Regions from separate parts of the Bradyrhizobium symbiodeficiens genome, predicted to be linked through region 1. Evidence: riboswitches for the same ligand, from Rfam matches in the RefSeq annotation. Region 1 holds a riboswitch; the other holds the start of a gene.

Region 1 (15,604 bases):
GGCCGCCATAGAGGACGCGCGAAGCCAGATCACGGCCATAGGCATCGGTGCCGAGCAGGAACTGCGCGGACGCCGGCTTCAATCGCTGCGACGGCGCGAGCTGGATCGGATCATGCGGCGCGATCAGCGGCGCGAGGATCGAGATCAGCACGATCAGCGTGAGCAGGATCGTCGCCATGGCGATGATCGGCGTCGAGGTCAGGAATCCGAAGCGCGGCCGCAGCGGCGACGTGATCGGAATGGACGACTGGGGAAGGGTATCGACCGACATGTTTGTCCTTAAATCCTTGCCTCAGTACCGGATCCGGGGATCAAGCAGGGTGTAGGCGACGTCGATGAGAAGATTGACGACGACATAGATCAGCGACGTCAGCAGGATCATCGCCTGGATCACCGGATAGTCGCGCGCCAGCACCGCATCCACGGTGAGACGCCCGATGCCGGGAATGTTGAACACGCTCTCCGTAACGACGACGCCCGAGATCAGGAGCGCAAAACCGGTGCCGATCACGGTAATGACAGGCACGGCCGCGTTGCGCAGCGCATGCCGCATCATCACGGCGACCTCGTTGATGCCTTTGGCGCGTGCGGTGCGGACGTAATCCTCGCCGAGCACGTCCAGCATTGCCGCGCGCGTCATGCGCGCGATCAGCGCGACGTAGATGAAGGAGAGCGCGCAGGTCGGCAGGATGATGCGCTCGAAGAACGGCCCGAAACCGGCGCTGATGCTCTTGAAGCCCTGCACCGGAACCCAGCGCAGATCGATCGCGAACACCTGGATCAGGATGTAGCCGACCACGAACACGGGCACCGAGAAGCCGAGCACCGACAGCCCCATCACGAAACGGTCGATCCAGGTGCCGTGCTTCCACGCCGCGATCACGCCTAAGGGAACGGCGACGATGACGGCGAGGATGATGGTCGACAGCGCGATCGAGATCGAGGGCTCGACGCGCTGGCCGATCATCTTCATGACGGGCAGGTTGGAGATCAGCGAGGTCCCGAGATCGCCGTGCAGCAGCTTGTTCACCCAGGTGATGAACTGCACGATCAGGGGCTCGTTGAGGCCGAGCGACGTGCGGATGCGCTCCAGCCGCTCCGGGGTGGCGTTGTCGCCGGCGAGGATCGCGGCGGGATCACCCGGCGTCAGCCGCAGCAGCAGAAACACGAACAGCGCGACGACGCCCATCACGGGCACCGCGGCCAGAACGCGACGAATGAGATAACCTAGCATACACCTATCTCCGGCTTCGGAACTTGGGTGGCCGCGAGGCCACCGTCGGATCTGTCGTATCTATCATGCGCGCCTGTCATCCGGAAAAGCCGTCCCTTGCGGGGCAAATAGTGTGCCAAGGGCAGGGCGGTAGCAAGGGGCCGCCCTGCGTGCGATCGGGACCACTCAGGATGCACGGCGTAGCTCGTGCTCGCCCCTGAGCGCGGGCACGGTCGACGGTGCGTTGAGCCCGCGCCAGCCGTCGATGGTGGCGGCAATCATCTGCGCGGTTGCGGCCGACAGCGTCCAGCCGAGATGGCCATGGCCGGTGTTGAAGAACACGCCCGGCAGCCGGCCCGCGCGCACCACCGGCATCATGTCCGGCATCATCGGCCGCAATCCGGCCCATGGCACGACGCGCGACGTTTCGACGTCGGGGAAGTTACTGCGCACCCAGTCGACCAGTGGTTGCACGCGGTCGGCGCGGATGTCGCGGTTGAAGTCGTTGAATTCGGCCGTGCCGGCCACGCGGAAGCGGTCGGCGCCGAGCCGGCTGGTGACGATCTTGGCGGCCTCGTCGAGCAGGCTGACGGTCGGGGTCGCGTTGCGGCTTGCAGCCGTATCGAGCTGCACGGTGATCGAGTAGCCCTTCACCGGATAGACGTTGACGCGCTCGTTGAGCAGAGTGGCGAAGTGGCGGCTCGCCACGCCGGCGCAGACCACGACGCCGTCCACCTTCAGCATGCCACGCGCGGATACGGCTGCATCGCTTGCCGCAAGATCAGCCCAGCCGATGACGTAGCCAGCGCCGGCTGGGGCGATCGAATCGATGTTGGCTTCGTGGACGAAGGTCGCGCCACGACGCTTGCAGGCCTCGGCAAGTCCGCGCGTGAATTTGTGGATGTCTCCGGTCGCATCCGAGGGCGTGAAGAAGCCGCCGTAATACTCTTTGCGCAGCGTCGGTTCGATGTTGCGGATCTCCTCCGCCGTCACCGGGCGGCGGTCGAGGCCTCCCTCCTGCAACAGCGCGTTGACGCGCAGGCCGGATTCGAAACCCTTCTTGTCGTGGTAGATGTGGAGAATGCCGCGGCGTTCGAGATCGAACTCGATGCCTTCGCGTGCCGCGATCTCGAACAGAAGCTTGCGGGCTTCGATCGCGAGGCGCGTCGTCTGGATGGTGTTGGCGCGATAGTTGCCGATGTTGGCGACGAACTCGCTCATCCACGAATATTTGTGCCAGTTCGGCCGCGGGTTCATCAGCAATGGCGCATCGCGCCGGAACATCCAGCGCAGGCCTTTCAGGATCGTCGCGGCGCTGTTCCACACTTCGGCATTGCTGGCGGAGAGCTGTCCGCCATTGGCGAACGAGGTCTCCATCGCGGCGTAACGGTGCTTGTCGAGCACCGTCACCTTGTAGCCGCGTTCGAGCAGGGCATAGGCAGTCGTTACGCCGGTGATGCCGGCGCCGATGATCGCGATATGGGTCATGATAGGTTCGGGGCTCCCGTGAGTTAAAGACGGCTAACCGCTGGCCGAAAGGCCGTTGGCGGCGCCCCATCTGTCACGGTTACCTGAGAGCTTGATCCGGCACCGACCCCAAGAAGTCAGCTCCGGACTATCCCCTTCGGTGGACGTCACGACCAGATCCGTCATGCCGTCTCTCTCCAGATCGTCCTGACGATACGGTCCTTTTGCCTGAGAGTTTCCGGGGCGGTTGCTCCGTCGGCGCCGCAAAGAAGGCCAAAACCCGCTTTGCGATCTCTCCCGCGTCGTCGCGTGGACCATCGAGCAGTACGATGCGCCTCATTTTTAGACAAGGCTAAATTTCGCCCTCGGCTGCCACGGTATTGTGCAGTGCAAAGGCGCTTCGATCACGCGAGAGTCGCCAGTAGTCCCGCCATCAGCCGGCCGCGCTCGACCAGGCTCTCGACCTCGATATACTCCTCCAGCGTGTGGCCATTGGCTCCACGCACGCCTAGGCCGTCGAGCGTAGGGATCCCCATTGCGCCGGTGAAGTTGCCGTCGGAGCCGCCAGGGGAGCTCGCATGCGGCAGCTCGGCGCCGAGCGACTTGGCGATGGCGCACGCCTTTTCGTAGAGCGCCATCGTGCTCGCGTCCGGCTCCCACACCGGCCGCGTCACGCCGCGTGTCACCTTGAAGGCGACGTCATTGTTGGTGCCCGACAGTGCCAGCATCCGCTCGACGCCGCGGTCGAGATCTGCCTGCCGCTTGGCCATGGAGAGCGCTTCGCCGGTGGCGGTCGTGGCAACGCAATTGACCCATTGCCCGCCATGCACGACGCCGACCGAGAAGGTGCAGTCCTCCGTTGTCATGGCGTCGATGGCGAGAATCTGCCGCGCCATCTCGCGGATGGCCGAGCGTCCCGCCGACAGCGTCGCGCCGGCGTGGCTCGGCCGGCCGGTCGCCTCGAGATTGAAACGTGCGATGGCGTAACGTCCGGTGGTGACGCCGTTGTCGGCGCGGCCGGGCTCCGGCACCAGCACGTATTTGTTGCGCGCGGCCTCGGCTTCGATGATGTCGCGTGTCGAGGGCGTGCCGACTTCCTCGTCCGGCGTGAACAGCACCGTGATCGGCAGCGGCGTGGTGAAGGATGCGCGCGCCAGTTGCCGGATCGCTTCCAGCGAGAGGTAGTTGCCGCCCTTCATGTCGTAAATGCCGGGGCCATAGCACTTGTTGCCCTCGCGCCGCCATTTCAGCTTCTCGATGGTGCCGACCGGATGGACGGTATCCATGTGTCCGGCGATCAGGATGCCGGGCTCGCCTTGCTTCGGATGGGGAAAGCGCGCGCGGACCACGCCGCCGAAGCCCTGCCGGCCCGCGATGCGCTCGATCGTCGCACCCATGATCGCCATATCCCGCGCCGCGATATCGAGCATGCGATTCACGGCCCCGGCGTCCCAGGTCGGGCTTTCGCATTCGACCCAGGTGCGCAGACCTTCGAGCATGGTCTCGGAATCGAAAGGAAGATTGGCTGGATTCATCTCAATGTCTCTCAAGCTTCGGAAGATGGAACGCGTATTGCATTGCCGCGGTCGGGACGAGTGGAGAGTGTTGTAGAGCCAAACCGATCTTTCTGGGAGCCTGTGCGCTTGCCGTCTGGGCCTGCAGCGAAACCGGATTGACGCGCTCGGCACGGTCTGCAAGTCTCGAAAGATAAAGGCGCTGCATGAGGTTAGTTCGCCCAAAGAACGAACCAAATGCTCAATCAATAGCCCGCCTTTGAACAGTTTCACGTCAGGAGAAACTTTTTATGTTGCACTTCATGCGCCGGGGGTCTCGCGCGTTCGCCTCCAAACTCGCGCTGTCTGTCGTCGCGCTTTCAACGGCGTTCGCCTCGCCGGTGCTTGCGGCCGGCAAGACCATCACCGCGGTGATGCATTCGGATCTGCGCATCATCGATCCGATCTTCACCACCGCCTACATCACGCGTGACCATGGCTACATGGTCTACGACACGCTGATTACGACGGATTCGAATTTCAAGATTCAGCCGCAGATGGCGGACTGGAAGATCTCCGACGACAAGCTCACCTACACCTTCACGCTGCGCGATGGCCTGAAGTGGCATGATGGCGCGCCGGTGACGGCGGAAGACTGCGTCGCCTCGCTCAAGCGCTGGGCCGCGGTCGACGGCATGGGCCAGCAGATGATGCAGTTCACCGCCAGCATCGAGGCAACCGATCCCAAGACCATTACGCTGAAGCTGAAGGAGCCTTACGGCCTGGTGCTCGACTCGATCGGCAAGCCGTCGTCGCGCGTCGCCTTCATGATGCCGAAGCGCCTCGCCGAAACGCCGCCGGACAAGCAGATTCCCGAACAGATCGGCTCGGGCCCCTTCAAGTTCGTGGCATCGGAATTCCAGCCGGGCGTGAAGGCGGTCTACGTCAAGAACACTGACTACGTGCCGCGTAAGGAGCCGGCGAGTTGGACCGCGGGCGGCAAGGTCGTGAAGGTCGACCGCGTCGAATGGGTCACCATGCCGGACGCGCAGACCGCGGTGAACGCGCTGCAATCGGGTGACATCGACTTCCTCGAGAACCCGTCGTTCGACCTCGTTCCGGTTCTCGAAGGCAACCCGGACCTCAACGTCCAGGTGCTGAACAAGTTCGGCTTCCAGACGCTCGGACGCATGAACTTCCTCTATCCGCCGTTCGACAATGTGAAGATCCGCCGTGCAGCGCTTCTGGCGATGAACCAGAAGGACGTGCTCGACGCACTCATCGGCAACCCCAAATACTACAAGATCTGCGGCGCCTTCTTCATCTGCGACACGCCTTTCGCGACCGACGTCGGTTCCGAATCGCTGGTCAAGGGCAACGGCATGGCGGAAGCCAAGAAGCTGCTCGCCGAGTCCGGTTATGATGGGACACCGGTCGTGATCATGGCGCCGGGCGACGTCACGACGCTGAAGGCTCAGCCGATCGTGGCGGCCCAGCTGCTGCGTGAGGCCGGCTTCAAGGTCGACCTGCAGGCGACCGACTGGCAGACGGTGGTGAGCCGCCGCGCGAGCCAGAAGCCCCCGAAGGAGGGCGGCTGGAACATGTTCTTCACCAACTGGGTCAGCGCCGACGTGTCCAACCCGATCTCCAATCTCTCGATTGGCGGCCAGGGCAAGAAGGGCGGCTGGTTCGGCTGGGCGGAGGACGCCAAGATCGAGAAGCTCAAGGACGACTTCGTCCGCGCTGGCTCACTCGATGCTCAGAAGAAGATCGCGACCGAGATACAGAAAGAAGCCTACGACCAGGTGATCTACATCCCGCTCGGCCAGTATCAGGCGCCGAGCGCGTGGCGGAAGTCGCTCACCGGCGTGATCGACGGCCCGGCGACGCCGATTTTCTGGAACATCGACAAGACTGAGTAGGCCGGACGCCTGCGTGTGAATGCGAACGGCGCCGCGGGTCTGACCGCGGCGCCGTTTTTTTGAAGCGATCCCTGGATTTGGTCTAGCAGTGGCTGCCGCGCACCTGCTCAAGCCCCTCACTTGCGAATGGCAGGCTGCTGCCCGGCCGATCTTCGGACCATGGGCGCCGGCGGGCGGGTTGTTCGATCTCCCGCCCGGGCCGATCCTCTCTGGTCTCTTGTTCCATCTCGCCATCCTCTCGATTGCTGCGGTACAACATCAGGAGCTGCGACAAGTTCCTCAGGTGGCGCTGCGATGATGCGGCTTGAACAGCCGTCCCTTCTCCACCACCAGCACGATCGCGAGCGCAGCGATCGTCGACAGGAAGAAGCCGACCGAGAACGGCATCAGTGTGCCGTCGAAGCTCTGTCCGATCGCCATGCCGACCACGATTCCGATCAGCGTCGTGATCGAGCCGTAGAGCGAGGAAGCAGTGCCGGCGATGTGGCCCTGCGGCTCCATGGCGAGCGCAGTGAAATTGGCGACCATCATGCCGAACGAGAACATCATGAGCGCCGACAGTGCCATGAACAGCGCGAGCGGTAGCACGTTCAGGATTTCGGTGACCAGCATGACGCTGGCGATGACGGCATAGAGCGTCAGCGCGCCGTGCGAGATCGCGCGCATGCCGAGCCGCCCGACCAGCCGCGAATTGAGGAAGCCGGCGATGGCAACGCCGGCTGCGACCGCCGCAAAGGCAAGCGGGAAATAATGGCCGAGATGATAGATGCCGGTGAACACCTGCTGCGCCGAGAACACGTAGGCAAACAGCGCCCCCATGACGCTGCCGGCGGCGATCGCATAGCCGATGGTCTGGCGATTGGTCACGGTCTGGCGGAAAGCGGCGAGGACGTCGGCGGGCGCCAGCGACCGGCGTTCCGACTCGGGAAGGGTTTCCGGCAGCCGCCACACGCTCCATGCGAGCGCGAGCAGGCCGTACAGCATCAGCACCACGAAGATGCCGCGCCACGCCGTCACCAGCAGCACCGCCTGTCCGAACGAGGGGGCGATCACGGGCACCGCGATGAACACCATCATGGCAAGCGACATCACGCTCGCCATGCGGCGGCCGGCATAGCAGTCGCGCACGATCGAGGTCGCGATCACGCGTGTCGCCGCGGTGCCGAGGCCCTGCAGCGCGCGCGCCAGCAGCAGCGTCTCGAACGAGGGTGCCGCGACCGCCAGCACGCTCGCCACCGCATAGACAGCCATGCCGCCGAGCAGCACCGGCCGGCGGCCAAAGCGGTCGGACAGCGGACCCATGACGAACTGGCCGGCGCCGAAGCCGATCAGGAAGGTCGACAGCACCAGCTGGAGATGGTTCGCAACGGGAATCTTGAAGGCTGCTCCGATATTGGGCAGTGCCGGCAGCATCATGTCCATCGCAAGCGGGTTCAGCGCCATGATGGACGCGATCACGATGACGAATTCCGGAAACCTCATCGGACGGTGTCCCGAGGACACCCAATCGTCGGCATTGACGTCAGACAAGAAGCTCACCTCTGAAATTGAGCGACTTTATCCATCGCTCATGCTGCGTTGCACAACCCATGTTTCGGGATGGCTGGCAGGCGGAGGAGGGGCGGACAAGAATTGGTGAGGAGACCGACCCCGCGCGAGCCGACCCGCGGATTCGGCTCAGGCCCGGAAACCAGTGATTCACCATCCCTCCCTAAAGATCGGCGGCCGGCGGGGCAGGTCGGCCGCGCGGGATGAAACGGAAACGCCTCCTGTCCACTGTGGCGGCCGATCGACGAGGCGCCGCTGGCGCCGCGAGAAGCAGACCAGACAAGGTATCCGATTGTGTCTGATGTCACCGGTACAGCACGATGGTTGGAGCCCTCGGCCGACACGGCTTCGAGGCGAAACATCTGGCTTGCCTGCCTGATCGCACTGACCGCGCTCTTGGTGCTTGGCAATCTCGCCAACGACGCCGTGCTCGATGTGAGATATGGCTGGGACACCCGCGTCAATTGCGCGGCGGTGGATGCCTATGCCGGCGGGCTCGATCCCTACTTCGTCAAGAACCTGAAGGGCACCAAGCTCTCTTACCCCTATCTGCCGGTGACGCTGGAGGCCTTTCGTCCTTTCTGCGCGGGCGGCATTCTGGTCGCTCATCACAAAGCTATCTTTCCTGTCCTCGCCGTGCTCTGCGGCCTCCTCTTGCCAGGTCTTGGTTTCCGGGAGCATGGCCGAAAGCGCCCGGGCGCTCGCGACGTCGGGCTCAGGGTGCTCTGCACGCTCGGCGCCTTCGTCGGTTTCGAATGGGTGCAGGCGTCGGGCAATTTCGCGATCCTGAGCGGCGTGCTGACCGCGATCGCGCTGAGGCTCCTGCTTTCTCTGCCTGCGTCCGGGTCGACGGAGGACCGCAGCTTTCCGTCGCGCCTCGCCGGCGCCGCGCTGCTCGGCCTCGTGATGTCGTTCAAGTTGGTGTTCCTTCCAGTGCTGGCCGCGCTGTACTTCCTGCCGCTGCCGCGCGGACGCAAGCTGACGCTGATCGCGATGGCTGTGTTCAGCTTCGCCTTGCCGATCCTGATATCGTGGCTGGCCTACCCCGATCTGTTCGCGAGTTGGCAGCTTGCGATGGCCGGAAAGATTCCCGACCAGCACCTCGTCGAACTGTTCGAGAGCAATCCGTCACTGCTGCTGCTGGCGCGGGATCTGATGGGCCATGTGGGCCTGATCGATAGCAAGCCGGCGATCTTCGCAACCTATGCAGTCGCCGCGACCGCGCTGGTGCTCGGACCATTCGCCCTGTCCGTCCTGCGCTTGATCGGGAAGCGGCCGGCGCACGAAGGAGGTTCGCTTCCCGGGCGGCTGGATCGCTGGCTGATGGATCACCCCCGCGTGGCGATGCGCATCACGGTGCTGGCGATGTTTGCGCTCTATCTCAGCTCGCCGCGCCTCAAGGAATATGCCTTCTTCGAGCTCGCGCTCTATGCCGCGATCCTGCTGGTCGATCTTTCGGCCATGGCGCTCGCCGCCGCGCTCACCGTCGGTCTCCTGATGCCCTCGTTGATCTCGATCGTGGGGACCTCCCTGGACGACAGTTTCATCCTGCTCGTCAGCGCACTGATGTTGTTCTGGGTGCTGCTGCTCGACGCCGGTCAAGCGGGCCGGGTGCCGGACACGGTCCAGCTATAGCCGTGGCGGTGGTAGAGCCTCACATCCCCGAATCCGCCATCCGACAGCAGCGCCTCCGCTTCGGCGCGTGTGTAGTATTTCGCGTAGGCGGGATTGAGCTGGTCGTAGATGGTCAAGCGGCGAACGCTGCGCGGAAACTTCGCCAGCACCGAACGCATGTAGGACCGCATCGGTAGCGGCAATATACGGCACAGCCCGATATAGGCCGTCAGGATCCATTCCAGACCATGCGACAGCACCACCAGCAGCCGGTGCGGCAGCAGGACGGTGAGCTTGCGCAGCGGGATCGCTAGCGACAGATAGGTCTCGTTGCCTTCGTGGCCGTAGAGCCAGACGATGCAGCGTCCGCCGGGGCGCAACGCATCGTAGGCCGCACGAACCACCGGCGCCGGTTCGGGGACGTGATGCAGCACACCCATCGAAACCACATAGTCGAGCCTGAGATCGGGCGGCAACCGGTCGCCGGGCACCTGCAGATAGTCGATGCGCTCCGCGCGCGCCACCGTGTTGTCCTTCAGGACCAGCATGGCATCGGAGGGTTCGACCGCGACGACGCGATCCGCTCCGGCATCGAGCAGCATGTTGACGATGCGCCCAGTGCCGCTCCCGATGTCGGCGATCCGCTTGCCCTTGACCTCGTCGAGCGAAAGCAACGGACCGAACAGATCGGCAAGCAGGTCCGCCGAGCCGTAATAGCCGGGGTTCTCGCGGAACGCGGTCCATTGCTCGCCGAAATCGCTGATCGTCTGGTCCTTCAGGTCCGGCATGCGCCCGCTCACTACGCTCGGCGCGCCGAGGGGGTGGCAAGCCCCGTCAACCAGATGCCCAGCGTCAGGATCGGCCACAGCGCGAACGCATTGTCGCTCCTGGCCTCGCGATGCGCATTCCACAGCAGCCGGATCGCCTCCGGTTTCAGGAGGGGCGCAAAAACATCAGCCTCGCGGCCGAGCACCCGGTCGCAGATCGGCCGCAGCCCGCCGCGTCGCATCAGTTGGGCGATCGGCACGTTGAAGCCGCGCTTGCGCGACCATGCGGCCTCACCCGGCATGCCCAGGCGCTCGGCGAGTTTGCGCAACACATATTTCGGCGCGCCCTTGGGCCAGGGATTGAGCAGCGAGACGTCGAGGCTGCCGGCGAGGTCCATGACCCGTCGGTCGAGGATCGGCACGCGCACTTCCAGACCGTGCGCCATGCTCATGGCATCGACTTTGGTGAGGACGCTTTGCAGATGGAAGCGCTGGTCGGCGATCAGCGCCCGATCCAGCACGTTGTCATGCGGCTCCGAATAATATCCGGCGTATTCCGCGAACGGGTCGGCCGATGCAAGATCGGCCATCCCGTTGTCATAGATCTTCTCGGCGAGAAAGCGGGGAACCAGCCGCCGCCATTGCAGATGAGGGCTGTTGCCGGCTTCGCTGAGCCCGAATGCGAAGCGGGCGAGTTGCGCCGCCGCCGGAAGCCGCTTCTCGTTGCCGCGTACCGAGGCATAGGCGAGGCGTCCGGTCAGGCCGGCAAGGCTGCGCGGAACGAATTGGCGCGCGCGCTCAGCCATCATGGTCGCGGCATAGGTTTCATATCCGGCGAAGAATTCGTCGCCGCCGTCGCCGGACAGGACCACGGTGGAATGCCGGCGGACTGCACCCGCCAGATGATAAAAGCCGAGCGCGCCCGTGTCGGCGCATTGGCCGTCGAAATGATAGACCACCGCCCGCAGCGCAGCCTCGGCATCCTCGCCCGCTTCCCCGTCGATGACGTTGAGCGACAGGCCGGCGGCGGTCGCGATCTGCTGCGCCACCGCGGTTTCATCATGGCTTTTCTCGGTGAAGCCGGCCGTGAACAGCGGCGGCTTCAGGCCGAGCCGGCCGAGCGTGAGGCTGATCAGCGAACTGTCGATGCCGCCGCTCTGCAGCACGGCGAGCGGCACGTCGCTCACCATCTGGCTCTTCACCACCGTCTCGATCGTCGATTGCAGCCGGACAACGGCTTCGTCGAGGTCGCGGATCACGGGCGCGCGCACCGGCCGCCAGAACCGCCGCTCGGTCCGCTCGCGCTCGGTAAATCCGATCATCGTGCCGGGCGGGAGCTGCTTGATGTCCTGGTACAGGCTCTGTTGCGTTCCCGGATGGCCCGCTGCGAGATAGGTGTGCAGGGCCACCGGATCGATCCGCGCGGCGACGTCACCGCTCGCCGTAAGTCCCTTGATCTCGCTTGCGAACAGGACGCGGCTGCTGCTTTCGGAATAATACAGCGGCTTGATCCCGATGCCGTCGCGCGCCAGGATCAGGCGGCGCTCCTGCCGGTCCCACAGGCCGATCGCGAAAAAGCCCTCCAGGCGTTCGAACATCGCCTCGCCCCAGGCGAGATAAGCGTAAGGGATGATCTCGGTGTCGCAGGTGCCGCGAAAGCGGACGCCGAAGGATCGCTCGAGCTCGCTGCGCAACTCGTGATCGTTGTAGATCTCTCCGTTGTAGGTGACGACGATGCGCTCGGATGCATCGAGCATCGGCTGGTGCCCGGCCTCGGAGAGATCGCGGATGGCGAGCCGGCGGTGGGCGAGGCCGACGGGGCCGTCCAGCCAGTTGCCCTCGCCGTCCGGCCCGCGGTGGACCAGTGCAGCCGACATCGCCGCAACCGCGCGGCCGTCGGCCGGCCGACCGTCACGATGAAAGATGCCCGCTATGCCGCACATCGCGTTCGCTCGCCGCGGGAGGTCATGGTCGCTGATTCATGATCTGCTTCAGCAGCACCGCGAGCAGTCCCATGGCGACGACGAGGATGCTGAGCAGGATCGCGCCGACGCCGAGCACGAAGGCGCTGACGAGCTGCAGGATGATGCCGCCGATCAGCGAGACCAGTGCGAGCGCCATGCACATCATCGCCAGCAGCACGAAGATCTTGAGCGGATTGTAGTAGGTGCAGGCCTCGAGGACGTATTGCAGGGTCCGAATGGAGTCGCGGAACAGGTTCACCTTGGAGCGGCCGATCCGCTCCTTGTAGTCGATGTCGATATAGTCGACGAACTTCGCGTTCATCATGTAGGCGAGCGTCAGCGATGTCGTAAAGCTGAAGAGGTCGCTGACATGGTCGAAATAGGAGATCGCGACCTGCCTGCCGAACACCCGCAAGCCGGAATTGATGTCGGGGATCTCGCGGTTGGCGGTGAATTCGACGATCGCCTTGAGGATTGCACGCAACGGCGACTTCAGCATCGACTCGCGATAGTTAGGCCCGGTCCGGGCGCCCACGACCATGTCGAAGCCCTGGTTGAAGCGCGCGACGAGCGCCGGGATCGCTTCCATCGGGTAAGAGCCATCCGCATCGCTGATGACGATGGCGTCGTAGGATGCGGCGCGAATTCCATCCTTGAGCGAGCGGCCGTAGCCGATGTTGTGGGGATGCCTGAGCACCTTTGCACCGGCCTGTTCGGCAAGCTCGCCGGTGCCGTCGGCCGAACCATCGTCGACGATGATGATCTCGTAGGGGGTGAGCTGAGCGCCGTCGAGAGCCGCCTTGGCTCGACCGATGGTTTCGACGATGCCGTTGCGCTCGTTGAGCGCAGGAATGACGACTGAGATCATAAGCGGCGTGCAATACAGGTGACGGATTGCCCGAAGAAGCTTCGCGAGAGCGGATCGAGCGCCCGCGACAGCGGCACGGCATATTTGTCGAACAGGGCGATCTGCCCGTTGACGGCGGCATCGTTCAGCGACTGATGTCGCTTCAGGCGATTGGCAAGCCACCCAAGCCCGCCGATCGGATTGAAGTAGTTCAGCCGGATCAGCTCGACCGGTTGATCGGCGAGCAGCCTGGCGAGACGTGCCGTGGTGTAGCGGCGGCAATGTCCCGCCAGGCGATCGAGATCGTTGTAGAGCAGCATCAAAGCCGGAACGCTGATCAGGAGATGGGCTCCGGGCTTGAGCACCTGCACCAGATTGGCAATTGCGGTGGCGTCATCCTCGATGTGCTCGAGCACGTTGATGGTGAAGACCGCATCGACGCCTTGGGGAAACAGGGAACTCAGCTGATCGCGGACCAGAATGTCGCAGACGGCGAACTTGCGATCGGGCATCGCCTTCGCGGCGCGTTCGACGCTTTCGCGGTCGTGGTCCACGCCACAATACTCGCCAAGCTCTCCGAGCACTCTGCTGTAGAGTCCATGCCCGAACCCGACCTCGACGATCGCGCCCTTCAGGTAGGGGCGGAACTGGTCGATCACCCAGTTCATGTAGTTCTGCGCGTCGGCGATCGCGCTCGAATACGTGTCGGCCCCGACTTTCAGGCTTTCCGTCGTGGACTGGGCGGGAAAGGAAGTTTGAGCCATGGAGCCTGCGCCTCGTTCTCGCCCGGGTTAGCAGCGAGCGCCCCATTTCTCAAGGACATGTGAGGCGTCATCGCCTTGAAGTTGACGGCTCGTGCGGCCGACGGGCGAGGTCGCGCCGGGCAAAGGCGCCTCCACCGAGGCGTGACCGGTGGTGCGTGAGGTCGTATAACACGCTGAGGTTGACGGCACGTAGGTGGCGCCGTACTATTGACGATTATTGCCGGAAGTTGCGATTACACGTTGCGCTGATTGCTGAACATTTTTTTGAAGGCCGCCGGTCATGGCGGCTGCCGGAGGATTGCATGGCCGGTAAGCAGAAGGCGAAAACATCATCGAAAAAATCCGACACGGTCGGCAGGCGGAGCCCGCCACCAGGATTCCGCAGTTCAACAAGGCGGGCTGGTTCGGGCGTCGGCTTTTGCGACACCATGCATCGAAGTCTCGGAGGAGCGCATCCGGGAATGGGCGAAAAAAGGTTTTGAAGTAGGCCCGGCGTGAGCTGACGTCGTCGGCGGCGCAGAACGTTTCGATCGTGACAGCGGTGAGTTCCGGGAGGGGCTTTCGATGCAGCGGATTGTTTTGGGGCGCGTGAAGCCGACGCTTTCACTTCCGGAGGCGCTCGACAAGATCAAGGCCGGAACGAGAGCCGTGGTCATCGGCGACGGTCATGGATCGAGGGTCGTCACTGCCGGTGACATCTTCGAAGCCATGAATGAGGCGCTTGATGTGGGCAAGGACCCAAAGAGCGTTGAAATCGGCGAGGTGAAGCCGACCCTCCCGAGAGTTGCGTTGGGAGCACCTCCAGTCACGGCAACCGACAGGTTTGGACCACCGGGATCGCGGCCGTCGTTGACTTTCCCGGAAGAGGATCGATTTCGCTCGCTCCTGGTGGCCAGGGACGGTGGCAAGGAGCCGCGCTACCTCGTCGAGGAGATCGGCCCCGAGGGGGCGGTGATCGTGACCTCGTCCGAAGCATTCGCCGGCCACCTCGCCAAGAGCCTGACCATCTGCAAATGCGCGGGCGAGCCCGTCCATAGTTTCGAACCGGATCAAGTCAGAGTGCCCGGGGTCTGCAACAAGCCCCATGGGAAGCAGGTCACTTGCAGCCAGGCGAGCATCGTGTGATCGGCGCCGAACGACACCAGATCTCGTGGTGCGGGCAGCCGGGGTCGAACCGGCACAGCGCTTGCGCGCCGAGGGATTTTAAGTCCCTTGCGTCTACCAATTCCGCCATGCCCGCTTGATCCAACGAGATCAAACACTTAAGTCCATCTCCGGCCGTCTGGAATTGGCGCGTTTCGCGGGCCCGGAGGGACGGCTCTTCCTTAAGCGAGCCGGGCGCACAAGGCAAAGCCTCAATCCGGACATCTGTTGTTGCTTTAGGCATTCTCAATCCACGGGGACTATTCATCCGGCATGGCTGCTTCGTTCTTCACATTGCCGCGCGGCTTCGGCGCGCTCCTTGCGCTGCTTGCGGCCGGCGCCGCGCTGTCCGGCTGCGCCAGCATGACCGAGACGGTCGCGCCGGCCTTTGCCGATCCCGCCAAATACGAACTGTACGACTGCAAGCAGCTGGAGGCTGAGCGCAAGGCGCTCGCCAAACGCACCGACGAGTTGCGTGGGCTGATGGAGAAGGCCGAGACCGGGGCCGGTGGCGCCGTGGTGTCCGAGCTCGCCTATCGCAACGACTATGTCGCCGTGCGCGGGTCGTCGCAAATGGCCGAGGAGGCCTGGCGCCGCAACAGGTGCCGGGAATCGCCGCCCGAGGCGACGCCGCCTGCCACGCAATTATCGCCTGCGGCGTTCGCCAAGCCCGCTTCGAAATCCGGCAAAGCGTCGCGCTGAGGCGCGGCGCCCGCGGCGCTTCGCATCAGGGTCGCCAGCCGTAAATCCAGTCCTGCCGCGCCAGCATGCGGTCCGGGCCGAGCGCGCGGATCGCAAGATCGCGCGCGGCCGCAAGCGGACCGCTGAGGTGATAGATGCGGCCCTGCTGCCGCGCGGTCCG
Region 2 (15,604 bases), 160 kb from region 1:
TCCGACGCCGACCGTCATCCGCCCGCTTCAGGCTGTCCGGCCGCTCGCTTCAGCTCCCGGTCGATCCGCAGCTGCACGCGCCGGATCGCCAACAGATCGATCTTCGTCTCGGTCTTGCCGGACTTGACCTGCTCGCCAATGCGGAACTGCCACTGCCAGATTCCAGGAATCGCCGTCTTGGCGACGGTGAACTCGATGCCCCTGTGATTCATGGTGACCTCCCCACGATTCACTTCCATGACTGCAAACATGTTGGGCGTCACAATATTCCGGACACAAGCAAATTTTGGCGGTAAGCCCCGGATAGTTCGGGGATATCTCGAAAGCGCGCGGACGCCGAAACAAGCGAAGCCTCGTCCGAAACACGCCGCACTGCCTGAAGGTGCCGGATTACGGAACGCTCCGTGGTTCTCCGACCATGAACAGAGTTCCTGGCCTGCACCCGGCTGCATGGGGGCGCCGATCGAACAGGCCGCAGGGCCGCGCCGGGGATGACCGATTCCCTGCAAGCGCGGCATGTGCCTTGCTTGGCCTGATCACGGCAACCAGCAACATGGGCCCGTCATGCTCGGCATTCCCCGCCGCTACAGTCATTTCATCTTCGGCATCATCCAGTCCGGACTGACCTCGCTGGTCGCGTCGGGGATTGCGAGCCTGCCCGCAGGCGATGCGATGGGCTTCGTCGGGCACTGGATGGTTTCGTGGCTGATGGCATGGGCCGCGATGCTGCCGATCGTGCTGCTGGCGGCGCCCGCGATCCGCGCCTTCTCGCTGCTCCTGACGCGGGAGGAGAGGGAGCCGCGAACCGCCCGGCAGGCGTGAAAAAGCCCCGCCCGACGAGAGCCAGGCGGGGCCGAGAGTTATTGGAGGCTGAGGTGCTGGGCTGCAACACCATAGCAGCATCACCCTAGCCGGCCCCGCTTACGGCAGCCTGACAGGCGGCAGATTTCCGGGCCCTCCGCCGAGGCCGCAGACTGGCCCCGCACCCGTCCCAATTTCGTCATCGGCCCGCACGACTGCGGACACACCCGTCGGCAAGATTCCACGCCGTTCGGCGCCGCCATGGGGGAAACGTGGCACGCCAGGGGTGGCATCATGGATAACGTAGAGCGGTCATTCGCCGCCGCGACAGCGGCTGGCTTCGTCGTGCTGGTGATCGGCCTCGTGCTGCTGGCGCTGCTTTAGGTGGCGCGGGGGCGGCCAGCCGTGCCCTGCGATGATGGGGCGCGGAGCATGCCGCATTGTCAAAACTAAAAAACTGAAAAACAACCCCATGCACAGTAGGCGGCATGGAAATTTCGTTGTTGTCTCAGTGTCTTAATCGTGGTGCTGAAGTGCCGCTAAAGCAACTCTGGCAAGCGCTAGAGCGTTTTCGAGCGAAGCGGACACCGGTTCGCGTGAAGGAAACGCGTCAAAACGAGAATCTGGAGCTTCGGTTCTGATTCAATCAAACCGAAAATGCTCTAGTGGATCTTGATGTCGTTCAGGGGAAGCTGGAGCTCGGCGGCGCGCTCTTCGCGGTCCTTCTTGCGGAACTCGTTTTCCTGGCGCTCGAACTTCATCATCTCCCGATGCGCCGCCTCCAGCAGGGGATTGCGCCTGGTCGTATCGCGGTGCGTGTTTTCCGTCATGATCGAGTCCCCGGAGTTGCGGTCTCATCCTGGAGAAGGCCCAGCACCGCGAAAAGGTTCGGTGCCGCAGGATTACGGAATTCTGACGGCGGCCGGGCCATGCGTCTTTGATGCGCGTCAGCTTCGGTCGGGAAACGACGTTGCCGCAGCCTTGCTATTTCGGCGGTTGCAGTCCGGGGGATTTGGCCCAGTCTTGCAGGTGATTGGCGACGTCGGCCTGGCGGGCCTTCTTGAGCAGGGCATCCCGCTCGGGCCCGGGCGGAAGCTTCGAAGCCTGTTGCTGGACCTGCTTCACCCATGCGGAAAGCCGGTCTTGAAGGGTCAGCTGCTGCTTGTAACGTCGCCGCTTGAACATGGCATGCTCCTTTCCGTGCGAGGAAGGCCGGAGCGCAATCGGCGTTCTCATCACCGATAGTCGCCACGCTTCGGGCGGTGATGGCTCATTTGGGACAATCGACGGATCGGTGTCTGTGCACTTGTGCGCACAACAGGAACCGGTCAGCCGCGGACAGTCCATCAACGGAGGCAGGCGCCTCAAAAGGGATGATCATTCACACGCCGGCGCATCTGGTGACAGAATTGGCGAGTCGATTCCGGAGCTTGGCGCCCCGTAGGAATCCGGTCGCACGGGACACCGCCGGGATCCTGGATCCGAGCTCATCCTGGCCGCCGCCACACGCGTCTGAATGAAAGAGGCCGCCGGCTGGCGCGGCCTCAATTCATCTTGCGACGGAGCTTCCTGAGGAGTTCGCGCTGGTCCTCGATGCATGCTCGCGCAAATTCGGTCGGCGCGTGAATCTGTCCTAAGTAGGACACTCATTTCGGGAAATCAGGACACTAGGTTCCGGTAAAGGAACACCGTGTTATTCCGGATTCCTCAACCTTGTGGATAGAGTCAGGATTGCTCTTGCCGGGGCTGCTATTTCATTCCGAATAAATTTTCCGGCAAGGGGTCGCGCGAATGCGACCCTTTCTTGATTCCACATTCGCGGAGGGGAATTAGGACACTCGGCGCTTAGGTGCCAACCAACGATCCCACCGATGACGGGCATGGAGCCGGATGGGCGGGGCGGCTGGAAAGTGAAGGGGCAATGAAAGAGGCCGCCCACTGAGGCGGCCTTTGTGGAGGTTTGCCTTTCCCGTCGCGACAGTTGCGATATGGAACGGCCCTCGACGCCGGCACCGTGTAGGCGCGCCATTCGGCATAAGTAAAACCATACTTCTTCATGCAAGCCAGAGAGCTTGCGGCGTATTATTCGGCGGCTCGGCGTTGGCGACAGAGCACGAGGCCGCCCAAGCGGCTACTGCGCCGCGGTCGTAACGGTGGAACCCGGATCGCCAAGCTTGGACCACTGCGATTTTCAAACCAGGCGACTGAGGTCGGAAACAGGCCAGCACCAGAATTCCGGGTACAGGCCGAAATAGGCCACTCGATTTCCAAACTGAGCCACCAAACGAGGACGCCACCAAGCTAATAATGCTCAGTGGCGCTACGCTGGAACTGGAAATTGCAATCCTCCAGTGGAGATTGGTCAGGGCGAGGCTGGATTAGGTTCAGGGGCCACACAGGATTTCAAGGCAGGCCAGTCACTCCGCGATCGACTTGCCGGGTGACTGGTGCCGGATCGGCCTATTGATTGCTAACGCCCCCGGAGCTTGGCAGCGAAGAGCCCGTGAGAGGCAGATCTGCAAGAGGCCGCCCACAGACGCGGCCCTTATCGTAGGTTAGGGCGACAGCTAGGAAATTTGGCGATGTTCTGGCAGTTGTGAGAATCGCAATGATCAGCAGCCAGCGCCGCGCCCGCGAAGAGGCGAGAGAAGCCTTGGACAAGACTAGGCGGAAAACGGAGCTACTTAGGTCCGTTGTCGATCAGACGCGGGAGCATATCAACGCAAGTCGTCGGCTTCTTGCGCAGGCGCCACCTCAAATTCGGCCACTCCCGAAATAGCCTTTACTGTTTGCTCACCTCGGAGCTCGCAGACCCGGTGATGAAAGCCACTGGTCGACCTGTATGGCTGTTTCAGTCTGGCGCGCTTTCCGGATCATGGCATCCCGAAGGGGGCCGTGGGGAAGCTTGTGCGCCTCGTCTTTCAGTCGGTTGGCCTCGAGTACAAGCCGATCAACTAGCGAAAGCTCAGGCCGGTGGGATTTGGTGCGCGTCATGATGCTCTCCGTGTAGGAGGCGGGAGCGCGATACTCTCAGTCACCGATAGATGCCGATGGTGGGGCGGTGATGGAACCACAGTACGCGCTATGCCTGCAGCAAGCGAGGAATTCCGCTATGCAAAACAGGCCACTCACAAACAGGCCAGCGTTTGAATCCGTAAAAGAACATATTGCGAACATAGAACAGATAGGGTACATTGCCTCTATCGACGAGCCGCCTCGCCAATCGTTTGTCCCTCTAGCGAATCCTCGCCATAAGGAGCACGACCCAATGTCCACCACTGCCCTGCGTATCGTCGAAGGATCTTCCATGGACAAGAGTAAAGCTCTGGCCGCCGCGCTCTCCCAGATCGAGCGTCAGTTCGGCAAGGGTTCGGTGATGAGGCTCGGCAAGAACGACCGCTCGATGGACGTCGAGGCGGTCTCTTCCGGGTCCCTCGGGCTCGACATCGCGCTCGGCATCGGCGGCCTGCCCAAGGGGCGCGTCGTGGAAATCTACGGGCCGGAATCCTCGGGCAAGACCACGCTGGCGCTGCATACGGTGGCCGAAGCGCAGAAAAAGGGCGGCATCTGCGCCTTCATCGACGCCGAGCATGCGCTCGACCCGGTCTATGCACGCAAGCTGGGCGTCAACATCGACGAGCTCCTGATCTCGCAGCCCGATACCGGCGAGCAGGCGCTGGAGATTTGCGACACGCTGGTGCGGTCGGGGGCGGTCGATGTTCTGGTGGTCGATTCGGTCGCGGCCCTGGTGCCGAAGGCCGAGCTCGAGGGCGAGATGGGCGATGCGCTGCCGGGCCTTCAAGCGCGGTTGATGAGCCAGGCGCTGCGCAAGCTGACGGCCTCGATCAACAAGTCCAACACCATGGTGATCTTCATCAATCAGATCCGCATGAAGATCGGTGTGATGTACGGCTCGCCGGAAACCACCACCGGCGGCAACGCGCTGAAGTTCTACGCCTCGGTCCGCCTCGACATCCGCCGCATCGGCGCGATCAAGGAGCGCGACGAAGTGGTCGGCAACACCACCCGCGTCAAGGTGGTGAAGAACAAGCTGGCGCCGCCCTTCAAGCAGGTCGAGTTCGACATCATGTACGGCGAGGGCGTCTCCAAGATGGGCGAGATCCTCGACCTCGGCGTCAAGGCCGGCATCGTCGAGAAATCAGGCGCATGGTTCTCCTATGACAGCCAGCGCCTCGGCCAGGGCCGCGAGAACTCGAAAGCGTTCCTGAAGGCCAATCCCGACATCACCGCCAAGATCGAGACCTCGATCCGCCAGAACTCCGGCCTGATCGCCGAGCAGATTCTCGCCGGCACGCCGGAGCGCGACGCCGACGGCGAGGAGCCGGCGGAGGAGTAAGTTCTAAATCGTAGAGTTTTTCGCGAGGAGCGGGCGCTGAGGACGTTGAGTTGCCGACGTCGTCGGCGCCCGTTTCGTTTTTGTGATACAAGATATATCCGGATCAGTTGGTGAGACTGGGATCGCCGTGAGTTGGAATCAATCCGAGGTCATTGCTGCTCGCCAAATCATTATTGGGACGGCGAAAGGAATACTTTCCGGAAGCGTGTCTCCGGTGGAAGGTGCCAGGGCAATTGCGAGGAGCAGCTTCAAGGCCCGCCTTGAAGACGATCCCGATATTTTGCCTTTTGTCGGAATTGCCTCGGAGACCGAATCCTTGCCGCTGGGACGCGAAAGAGCGCACTGGCAGGCGCAGGCGCTAGCTGATCTCCAGGGCAAGATCGATAAATCCCAAGCCTGGGCACTCACGGTCGCGAGTACCCATTGCCAGAGCCTTGTGACCCGGTCGGGATGCCTGATGCGTTGGCCTGACGGCTAGATTGTAGGATGGGTAGAGCGCAGCGAAATCCGCCGCTTTTCTGTCGCCGGAAGGGAACGCAGTGATGGGTTTCGCTGCGCTCTACCCATCCTACGTCGCGTCCTACTCCGCGGCTTCCGCGTAATCGCTCACCGGCGGGCAGGAGCACACCAAATTGCGGTCGCCGTAGACGTTGTCGACGCGGCCGACCGGGCTCCAGTATTTGTCGGTGCGCGAGCTGCCGGCGGGGAAGCAGCCTTCGGCGCGGGTGTAGGCCCGCTTCCAATCATCGTCCGCGATGTCGTGCACCGTATGCGGGGCGTGGCGCAGCGGTGACGCTTCGATCTTGAAGCGGCCGGCCTCGACCTCGGCGATCTCCTTGCGGATCGCGACCATGGCGTCGCAGAAGCGATCAAGCTCGGCCTTCGATTCCGATTCGGTCGGTTCGATCATCAGCGTGCCCGGCACCGGGAAGCTCATGGTCGGCGCGTGGAAGCCGTAGTCGATCAGGCGCTTGGCGATGTCGTCGACGGTGACGCCGGACGTGGGCTTCAGCGGCCGGGGATCGACGATGCACTCATGGGCGACGCGGCCCTTCTCGTTCTTGTAGAGCACCGGGAAGTGCGGATCGAGGCGTGCTGCGATGTAGTTGGCGTTGAGGATCGCGATCTCCGTGGCGCGCTTCAGGCCTTCGCCGCCCATCATCAGGATATAGATGTAGGAGATGGTCAGGATCGATGCCGAGCCGAACGGGGCGGCCGAGACCGGGCCGACCGGTGCGTCAGCCTTTGTCGCGGGATGACCGGGCAGGAACGGCGCCAGATGTGCCTTGACGCCGATCGGGCCCATGCCGGGGCCGCCGCCGCCATGCGGGATGCAGAAGGTCTTGTGCAGATTGAGATGGCTGACATCGGCGCCGTAATCGCCGGGCCTGCTCAGGCCGACTTGCGCATTGAGGTTGGCGCCGTCCAGATACACCTGGCCGCCATGGCCGTGCACGATGTCGCAGATCTCGCGGATGTGCTCCTCGAACACGCCGTGGGTCGAGGGATAGGTGATCATGACCGCGGCGAGGTCGTTGGAATGCTTCTCGGCCTTGGCGCGGAGATCATTGACGTCGACGTCGCCGTTCTTCTCGCAGGCGACCACCACCACGTCCATGCCGACCATCGCGGCCGAGGCCGGGTTGGTGCCGTGGGCGGAGGAGGGGATCAGGCAGATCTTGCGGTGCGTCTCGCCGCGCGCGGCATGGTAGCCGCGGATGGCCAAAAGCCCGGCATATTCGCCCTGCGCGCCCGAATTCGGCTGCAGCGAGATCGCGTCATAGCCGGTGATGTCGCACAGCCATTTTTCCAGCCGCGCGAACAGCGCGTGATAGCCGGCCGCCTGCTCGCGCGGGACGAACGGATGCAGCGTCGCAAACTCCGGCCAGGTCAGCGGCATCATCTCGGTGGTCGCGTTCAGCTTCATGGTGCACGAGCCGAGCGGAATCATCGCGCGGTCGAGCGCGAGGTCGCGGTCGCTGAGCTTGCGCATGTAGCGCAGCATCTCGGTCTCCGAGCGATGCGCGTGGAACACGGGATGGCTCAGGAACGCGGTGGTGCGCTTCAAATCGTCCGGCAGCGCCTCGCGCGTCTCCGCGTCGACCTCGGCGTAAGCAAGCGTGCCGCCGAAGGCACGCCAGACTGCTTCGACCGTCGCTGACGTCGTGGTCTCGTCGAGCGCGATGCGCAGATTCGTCACGCCCACACCGAGATTGATCTTCTCAGCTGCTGCGCGGGCGACGATCTCGGCGCGCTTGGCGCCTGCATCGACGCTGATTGTGTCGAAGAAGTTCTCGCTATCAAGCGCAAAGCCGAGCTTGCGCAGGCCGCTCGCCAGCACGGCGGCGCGGCGATGCACATTGCGCGCGATCTGCGTCAGGCCTTCGGGGCCGTGATAGACAGCGTACATCGAGGCGATCACGGCGAGCAGCACCTGCGCGGTGCAGATGTTCGACGTCGCCTTCTCGCGGCGGATGTGCTGCTCGCGGGTCTGCAGCGCGAGCCGGTAGGCAGGCGCACCGCGCGAGTCCACAGACAGGCCAACGATGCGGCCGGGCAGCGAGCGCTTCAGCGCATCGCGCACCGCCATATAGGCCGCGTGCGGTCCGCCATAACCCATCGGCACGCCAAAACGCTGCGCCGAGCCGATCGCAATGTCGGCGCCGAGCTCGCCGGGCGAGGCGAGCAGCGTCAGGGCCAGCAGGTCGGCCGCGACGATCGCGAGCGCGCCCTTGGCCTTAAGTGTCGCGATCGCGGGCCGGAGGTCGCGCACCGCGCCGGAAGAACCGGGATATTGCAGCAGCGCGCCGAGCACGTCGGCCTTGTCGAGATCGGTGAGGGGATCGCCGACGATCAGGGTCCAGCCGAGCGGCTCGGCGCGGGTGCGCATCACGGCCAGCGTCTGCGGATGCACGTCCTTGTCGACGAAGAAGGCTTGCGCCTTGACCTGCGAGTGCCGCTCGGCGAGCGCCATCGCTTCCGCTGCGGCGGTGGCCTCGTCGAGCAGCGAGGCGTTGGCGACGTCGAGCCCGGTGAGGTCGCAGATCATGGTCTGGAAGTTGAGCAGTGCCTCCAGCCGGCCCTGGCTGATCTCGGGCTGATAGGGCGTGTAGGCCGTGTACCAGGCCGGGTTCTCCAGGATGTTGCGCTGGATCACCGCGGGCAGGATCGTGCCGGAATAGCCTTGGCCGATCAGCGAGGTGAAGACCTGATTCTGCGCAGCGAGTTCGGCCATATGCGCGATCGCCTCGGTCTCGCTCAAGGGCTTGCCGAGATCGAGCGGGGTGGCCTGCCGGATCGAGGCCGGCAGCGTCTCCGCCATCAGGGTGTCGACGCTTTTCGCGCCGACGGTTTCGAGCATGGCGGTGACGTCGCGCGCCGACGGGCCGATATGGCGGCGAACGAAACTGGCGGCGGTGTCGCCGTTGGTCTTGCGGTGCGCGGTCATCGCTTGCTCCATCGTCCTTAAGCCGTATGCGTCTTGTACGCGGCTTCATCCATGAGGCCGCCGAGCTCGCTCCTGTCGGCCATCTTGATCTTGAAGAACCAGGCCTTGCCTTGCGCGTCCGAGTTCACCAGCGCCGGCTCGGCCACGAGCTCGGCATTGGTTTCGAGCACTTCGCCGGTTACAGGCGCGTAGACGTCGGAGGCGGCCTTGACCGATTCGACGACGGCGGCGGCTTCCGCCTTCTTCAGGGTGCGGCCGACCTTGGGCAATTCGACGAACACGACGTCGCCGAGCTGCGACTGCGCGTAGTCGGTGATCCCGACGGTGGCGACGTCACCGTCGATAGCGAGCCATTCATGGTCGGAGGTGTACAGCGTGGTGGTCATTGTCGATCCTCAGCGTTTGTAGGTGTTCTTGACGAAAGGCATGGCCGCGACCTGCACGGCCAAGCGCTGGCCGCGCACTTCGGCGAACAGGTTTGTGCCGAGCGCGCTTTGGCTCGTGGGCACATAACCCATCGCGACCGGCGCATTCAGGCTCGGGCCGAAACCGCCCGAGGTGACTTGTCCGATCGGCTCGCCGCCCGCGCCGTCGGCGAACAGCAGCGCGCCCTCGCGGACCGGCGCGCGTCCCTGGGCGAGCAGGCCGACACGGCGGCGGGCCGCGCCGTGATCGAAATGAGCGAGGATTTTTTCGGCACCGGGAAAGCCGCCGGCGCGCGCGCCGCCGCTGCGGCGGGACTTCTGCACCGACCATTCCAGCGCGGCCTCGACCGGCGTGGTCGCGGTGTCGATGTCGTGGCCGTAGAGGCAGAGCCCAGCCTCCAGCCGCAGGCTGTCACGGGCGCCCAGGCCGATCGGCAGCACGTCCGGATTGTCCAGCAGCGTTTTGGCGAGACGCTCGGCATCGGCCGCCGGAACCGAGATTTCAAAACCGTCCTCGCCGGTATAGCCGGAGCGCGAGACGAAGCAGTCGATGCCGGCAACCTTGCGCGGGCCGGAATCCATGAACTTCATGGCGGGCGCCTCTGCACACAATTTCGCCAGCGCGGCCTCGGCCTTCGGCCCCTGTAGCGCGATCAGCGCGCGATCTGCGAGCGGCTCGATGACGCAGTCGCTGGAGAGATTCGCGCGCAGATGGGCCTCGTCCGCTTCCTTGCAAGCGGCGTTGACGACCAGAAAGAGGTGATCGCCGAAATTGGCGACCATGAGATCGTCGAGAATTCCGCCGTCTTCATTGGTGAACTGGGCGTAGCGCTGCCGCCCCGGCGCGATCGCGACGATATCCTGCGGCACCAGCCGTTCCAGCGCGCGGGCGGCGTCCTCGACCCTGCCGGATTTCGGCCGGAGCGCGATCTGGCCCATATGGGAGACGTCGAACAGGCCGGCGGAGGCCCGGGTATGGAGGTGCTCCTTCAGCACGCCCGCGGGGTACTGCACGGGCATGTCATAGCCCGCGAACGGCACCATCTTGCCGCCCAGGGAGACATGAAGCCCATGAAGGGGCGTACGTTTCAAGGAATCTTGGTCGTCGCGCGCTAGCATCACAGGGGCCCTCGGCGGTTCCCCCGGGAGGATTCCCTGAGGACACCAGTCGAAGCCCCATCTGTCGCTGTGCCTGAGAGTATTATCCCGTCGGCGGGAGCCATCCGGGCAAACCTTCCTTAAAAGGTATTTGCCCGTCGGCGCCTCTTTCCAGATGCTGTCAAAGCCACGCGGTCCTTTTGCCTGAGAGTTTCCGGGGCGGTTGCTCCTTCGGCGCCGGCTGCCTAAAGCCGGTCTCTCCCGACGTGGCCGTACGATACAGATGGGTAAAGACCACAGCGGGGCCAAGCCTGTCAACGCGTCCGCGCGTCCTATCCAACGGGATTGAGCGCCTGCGGCAACCCTCTGATCTCCTTGCACAGTTTCTGGACAGCGCAGCTGGCCTTGTCTAAAAGCGCTTTGGCCCGCAGATATCAGCCTCAACGTTACGGTTTGGATGGCGAGAAGCGGGTCCAGGCACACCCGATTGGATGAACATGAGCGGCGTCAACGAGATCAGGTCGACCTTTCTGAACTTCTTTGCCGAGAACGGCCACGAGATCGTGTCGTCCTCGCCATTGGTGCCGCGCAACGACCCGACATTGATGTTCACCAATGCCGGCATGGTGCAGTTCAAGAACGTCTTCACCGGCGTCGAGAAGCGGCCCTATCAGCGCGCCACCACGTCGCAGAAATGCGTTCGCGCCGGCGGCAAGCACAACGACCTCGACAATGTCGGCTACACCGCGCGCCATCTCACCTTCTTCGAGATGCTCGGCAACTTCTCGTTCGGCGACTATTTCAAGGAGCGCGCGATCGAGCTGGCCTGGAAGCTGATCACCAAGGAATACGGGCTGAAGAAGGACAAGCTGCTCGTCACCGTCTATCACACCGACGACGAGGCGGCCGGCCTCTGGAAGAAGATCGCCGGCTTCTCCGAGGATCGCATCATCCGCATCCCGACCTCGGACAATTTCTGGGCGATGGGCGACACCGGTCCGTGCGGCCCGTGCTCGGAGATCTTCATCGACCGCGGCGATCACATCTGGGGCGGCCCGCCAGGCTCAACGGAAGAGGACGGCGACCGCTTTCTCGAATTCTGGAATCTCGTGTTCATGCAATACGAGCAGGTGACGAAGGAGGAGCGCGTGGATCTGCCGCGTCCCTCGATCGACACCGGCATGGGGCTGGAGCGCATGGCCAGCATCATGCAGGGCGTCGACAGCGTGTTCGAGACCGATCTGTTCCGTCATTTGATCGACGCGACATCGTCGGCGCTAGGCCACGGGCCGAACGAGCAGACCGTCGCCTCGTTCCGCGTCATCGCCGACCATCTGCGTTCCTCGGCCTTCCTGGTCGCGGACGGCGTGCTGCCCTCGAACGAGGGCCGCGGTTACGTGCTGCGCCGGATCATGCGCCGAGCGATGCGCCATGCGCAGCTGCTGGGTGCGAAGGAGCCGCTGATGCATCGCCTGGTCTGGGCGCTGGTGCGCGAGATGGGCCAGGCCTATCCCGATTTGATGCGCGCGGAAAACTTGATCGAGGAAACGCTGCGGCTGGAAGAGACCCGCTTCCGCAAGACGCTGACCCGCGGCCTTGCCATCCTCGACGAGAAGAGCGCGTCCTTGAAGAAGGGCGACATGTTCGACGGCGACGTCGCCTTCACGCTTTACGACACCTATGGTTTTCCGTTGGACCTGACGCAGGACGCGCTGAAGTCGCGCGGCATCAGCGTCGACCAGGCCTCGTTCACCGACGCGATGGAGCGCCAGAAGGCCAAGGCGCGCGAGTCCTGGAAGGGCTCGGGCGAAGCCGCCTCTGAAGCGATCTGGTTTCCGCTGCGCGAAAAGCTGGGCGCGACCGAATTCCTGGGCTACGAGACCGAGAGCGCCGAAGGCGTGGTGACCGCGCTGGTGAAGGACGGCAAGGAAGCCACGAGCCTCAAGGCCGGCGAGACCGGCGCGATCGTGCTGAACCAGACGCCGTTCTACGCGGAATCGGGCGGCCAGGTCGGAGACACAGGCGTGCTCACGGGCGAGGGCGGCATCAAGTTCCGCGTCACCGACACGCAGAAGAAGCTCGGCGATTTCTTCGTTCACGTTGGCAAGGTCGAGAGCGGCGAGCTGAAGCTCGGCACAGCGCTCCAGCTCGAGGTCGATCATTCCAGGCGCTTCTCGATCCGCGCGCATCACTCGGCAACGCATCTCATCCACGAGGCGCTGCGCCAGGTGCTCGGCGACCACATCGCCCAGCGCGGCTCGATGGTCGCGCCGGACCGCCTGCGTTTCGACTTCGTGCATCCGAAGCCGATCACGGCGGCGGAGCTGGCCCGCGTCGAGGACATCGCCAACGACGTGGTGCTTGAGAATGACGAGGTCACGACGCGCGTGATGGGCGTTGACGAGGCCCGCGAAGCCGGGGCGCGCGCGCTGTTCGGCGAGAAATATGGCGACGAGGTTCGCGTCGTCTCGATGGGCAGGACCGCGCGCGAGCGCGGCACCAACGCGCTCGGCTGGTCGGTCGAGCTCTGCGGCGGCACGCATGTCAAGCGCACCGGCGATATCGGCCTGATCACGCTCACCGGCGAGAGCGCGGTTGCTTCGGGCGTGCGCCGCATCGAGGCGCTGACCGGCAATTACGCGCGCAGGCACGCCAACGAGACCATGGCGCTGGCCAAGACCGCGGCGAACGAGCTGCGCACCTCGATCGACGACGTCCCCGCGCGCATCACCGCGCTGATGGACGAGCGCAAGAAGCTCGAACGCGAGCTCTCCGACGCCCGCAAGAAGCTGGCGATGGGCGGCGGTGCGTCCGCCGGCAGCAATGGTGCAGCCGCGGCCGTGCGTGAGGTCGGCGACGTCAAGCTGATGGCGCGCGCGGTCGAGGGCATCGAGATGAAGGATCTCAAGAGCCTCGCCGACGACGGCAAGAAGCAGATCGGCTCCGGCGTCGTCGCGATCGTCGGCGTCACCGAGGACGGCAAGGCCGGCGTGGTGGTCGGCGTCACCGCCGACCTCACCGCGCGCTTCAACGCCGTGAACCTGGTCAAGATCGCTTCCGAAGCGCTCGGCGGCAAGGGCGGCGGCGGCCGGCCCGACATGGCGCAGGCCGGCGGCCCCGATGGAGCCAAGGCAACCGAGGCGCTGGCGGCGATCGAAAAAGCGATGGCAGGCGCGTAAATCGCCATGCGCCCCGTTCCGCGAGGACGTGGCTTGCGCGATCCCAATGTGAGGGATCGCCTCTATGAATTGCTGGAGCACGATCCGCTGGCCTATTCGGCCGGGTCGCGCTTCATCCAGATCATCATCGGCGTCATCGTGCTCAATGTGGCCGCGATGGTCCTCGCCTCGGTGCCGGAGCTGGACGCGCAGTTCGGCACGCTGTTCGCAGCCATCACCACCCTGTCCGTGATCGTGTTCGCGCTGGAATATCTGGCGCGGCTGTGGACCGTGGCGGGCCACACCCAGCGCAAAGGCTCCGCGCTGTCCGACCGGCTCTGCTACGTCTTTTCGACGCTCGGCATCATCGACCTCATGGCGTTCCTGCCCGCGTCCATCGTGCTCGCCACCGGCCGGCACACGACGCTGGCGGCCCTCGGCGTGTTGCCGTTCTTCAAGCTGATCCGGTACTCGCCGGCGATGCGCTCGCTGCTCGCCGCTGTCCATGCCGAGCGGCGGGCGCTGATCGGCTGCATCGTCATTTTGATCGGCGCGGTCTTGACCTTCGCCTCGCTGCTCTACGCCATCGAGCGCGACGTGCAGCCGGACAAGCTCGGCACCATCCCGCAGGCGATGTGGTGGGCGATCGTGACGCTCGGCACCGTCGGCTATGGCGACGTGGTCCCGGTGACGGCGCTCGGCAAGCTGGTCTCCACTTTCGCCATCATCAGCGGCTTTGCCATGATCGCGCTGCCGGTCGCGATCATCTCCACCGCCTTTGCCGAGGAGGTGAAGCGGCGCGACTTCGTCGTCACCTGGGGCATGCTGGCGCGGGTGCCGCTGTTCTCGCATCTGTCGGCCGCCGAGATCGCCGACATCATGCGCCTCTTGCGCGCGCGCACCATCGAGCAGGGAGAGATATTGGTCCGCCGCGGCGATGCGGCCTCGTCGATGTATTTCATCACCGCCGGCGAGGTCGAGATCGCGCTGCCGAGCCAGCACGTGCGGCTCACCGACGGCACCTTCTTCGGCGAGATCGCGCTGCTGCACAAAACAAAACGCAGCGGCACGGTGACGGCGACGCGCAAGACGCGCCTGCTGGTGCTCGACGCCCAGGATTTTCACGCGCTGATCGAACGCATGCCGACGCTGGCCGACCACGTCCACACCACTGCCAAGGCGCGGCTCGCCGATACCGGCGACCTCGCGCTGGCGGAGCTGGCTCAGGCCAAGCAGGAAGAGGGCCCGGGGTAGCCGTCACGTTCCGTCGAGGAAGGGCGCGACAACCTCGCGCGTCTCCTTGCTGGGCACGACGGGCACGATCTCGAACGTCATGCCGTTGCCCTGGCAGTTCAACACCCATTCCTGCAGCAGGCGAGCGTCGTCGCATTCCATCAGTTGGAAGCAGCGGTCGAAATTCGGCTCGATCCAGCTGCCGAGATATTTCAGGCCTTCCGGAAACTTGACGCCCTCGTCGCGCACGCGCCGGTAGACCGGAATTGGGTCGCGGTCCCTGAAGCGTTCGATCACCATGAAGAGCATCGGTCTCAGCCTTTCTTCAGGAAAACATACTCGGCCGAGTAGGGCGCGCTTCTGAACTCGCCGGCCTTGTCGCAAGAACCGTCGAGCTTGCCGCCATGGGTGTTGATGCGCTGGACCGTGGTAACAGGCGTGAGGGTGCCGCTGCCGCGGCGGGCGGTGACCTCCAGCTTCAGCCAGGGGATATCGGCGGCCGTCGTACCCGGTGCGTTGCCGATCACCTTGCCGACCACGGCGCTGCTGTCGGCGAGCTCCCAGTTCGGGCCGGCATAATGCCGGCCGATCGTGTTGCCCTCGGACAGCAGCGTCGCGATCGGCTCGCGGAAGGCCCAGGCGAGCTTGCCGTCGCTACCGGCCTTGCATTCGTAGACCTGCGCGCCTTCGGCGTGGACGCTGAGCACGACGCTCTCGCCCGGTGCGGCGATGGCGTCGGGAAGCGGCTCTGCAGCCCCGGCCGGCCCGATCAGGGCCGCGAGCAGCATTGTGGGGCCGGCAAGCTTGATGAACATGGTGGCATCTCCGGGCAAGGTCCCAAAAAGAAACGGGCCGCGCTGTTGCGCGGCCCGTGATGATGTCTGGCCCAGTCGGGCGAAATTGCGGTCGGCTCAGCCCGCCAGCTCCTTGGTCAGGTTCTCGGCGACCTTGTCGAGGAAGCCGGTGGTCGAGAGCCAGCGCTGGTCGGCGCCGACCAAGAGCGCGAGATCCTTGGTCATGTAGCCGGCCTCGACGGTGTCGACGCAGACCTTCTCCAGCGTGTTGGCGAACTTGGCGAGCTCGG

What was found. Region 1 has a riboswitch for glycine ahead of CIT39_RS22255 (D-amino acid dehydrogenase). Riboswitches for the same ligand answer to the same signal wherever they lie in the genome.
Region 2: linked by a shared signal. The riboswitch ahead of gcvT (glycine cleavage system aminomethyltransferase GcvT) and the one ahead of CIT39_RS22255 (D-amino acid dehydrogenase) in region 1 are both predicted to bind glycine.

What each region holds. Positions count from the first base shown of each region.
Region 1 covers NZ_CP029427.2:4,716,383-4,731,986, reverse strand. Annotated here, with positions in the region: gene CIT39_RS22265 (ABC transporter permease) at 1-271, opposite strand, end outside; gene CIT39_RS22260 (ABC transporter permease) at 293-1,234, opposite strand; gene CIT39_RS22255 (D-amino acid dehydrogenase) at 1,400-2,701, opposite strand; glycine riboswitch at 2,770-2,883, opposite strand; glycine riboswitch at 2,887-2,990, opposite strand; gene CIT39_RS22250 (M20/M25/M40 family metallo-hydrolase) at 3,085-4,215, opposite strand; gene CIT39_RS22245 (ABC transporter substrate-binding protein) at 4,485-6,095, shown strand; gene CIT39_RS22240 (multidrug effflux MFS transporter) at 6,375-7,625, opposite strand; gene CIT39_RS22235 (hypothetical protein) at 7,938-9,278, shown strand; gene CIT39_RS22230 (class I SAM-dependent methyltransferase) at 9,242-10,045, opposite strand; gene asnB (asparagine synthase (glutamine-hydrolyzing)) at 10,057-11,967, opposite strand; gene CIT39_RS22220 (glycosyltransferase family 2 protein) at 11,990-12,856, opposite strand; gene CIT39_RS22215 (class I SAM-dependent methyltransferase) at 12,853-13,599, opposite strand; gene CIT39_RS22210 (hypothetical protein) at 14,164-14,724, shown strand; tRNA gene CIT39_RS22205 (tRNA-Leu) at 14,751-14,839, opposite strand; gene CIT39_RS22200 (twin-arginine translocation pathway signal) at 15,016-15,444, shown strand; gene CIT39_RS22195 (FAD-dependent monooxygenase) at 15,470-15,604, opposite strand, start outside.
Region 2 covers NZ_CP029427.2:4,871,481-4,887,084, reverse strand. Annotated here, with positions in the region: gene CIT39_RS23040 (hypothetical protein) at 15-212, opposite strand; gene CIT39_RS23035 (DUF2798 domain-containing protein) at 565-822, shown strand; gene CIT39_RS23030 (hypothetical protein) at 1,464-1,631, opposite strand; gene CIT39_RS23025 (hypothetical protein) at 1,786-1,986, opposite strand; gene recA (recombinase RecA) at 4,070-5,158, shown strand; gene CIT39_RS23015 (hypothetical protein) at 5,286-5,636, shown strand; gene gcvP (aminomethyl-transferring glycine dehydrogenase) at 5,739-8,606, opposite strand; gene gcvH (glycine cleavage system protein GcvH) at 8,624-8,992, opposite strand; gene gcvT (glycine cleavage system aminomethyltransferase GcvT) at 9,002-10,150, opposite strand; glycine riboswitch at 10,313-10,403, opposite strand; gene alaS (alanine--tRNA ligase) at 10,627-13,308, shown strand; gene CIT39_RS22990 (cyclic nucleotide-gated ion channel) at 13,315-14,541, shown strand; gene CIT39_RS22985 (DUF3303 domain-containing protein) at 14,545-14,829, opposite strand; gene CIT39_RS22980 (DUF3455 domain-containing protein) at 14,835-15,335, opposite strand; gene CIT39_RS22975 (NADP-dependent isocitrate dehydrogenase) at 15,432-15,604, opposite strand, start outside.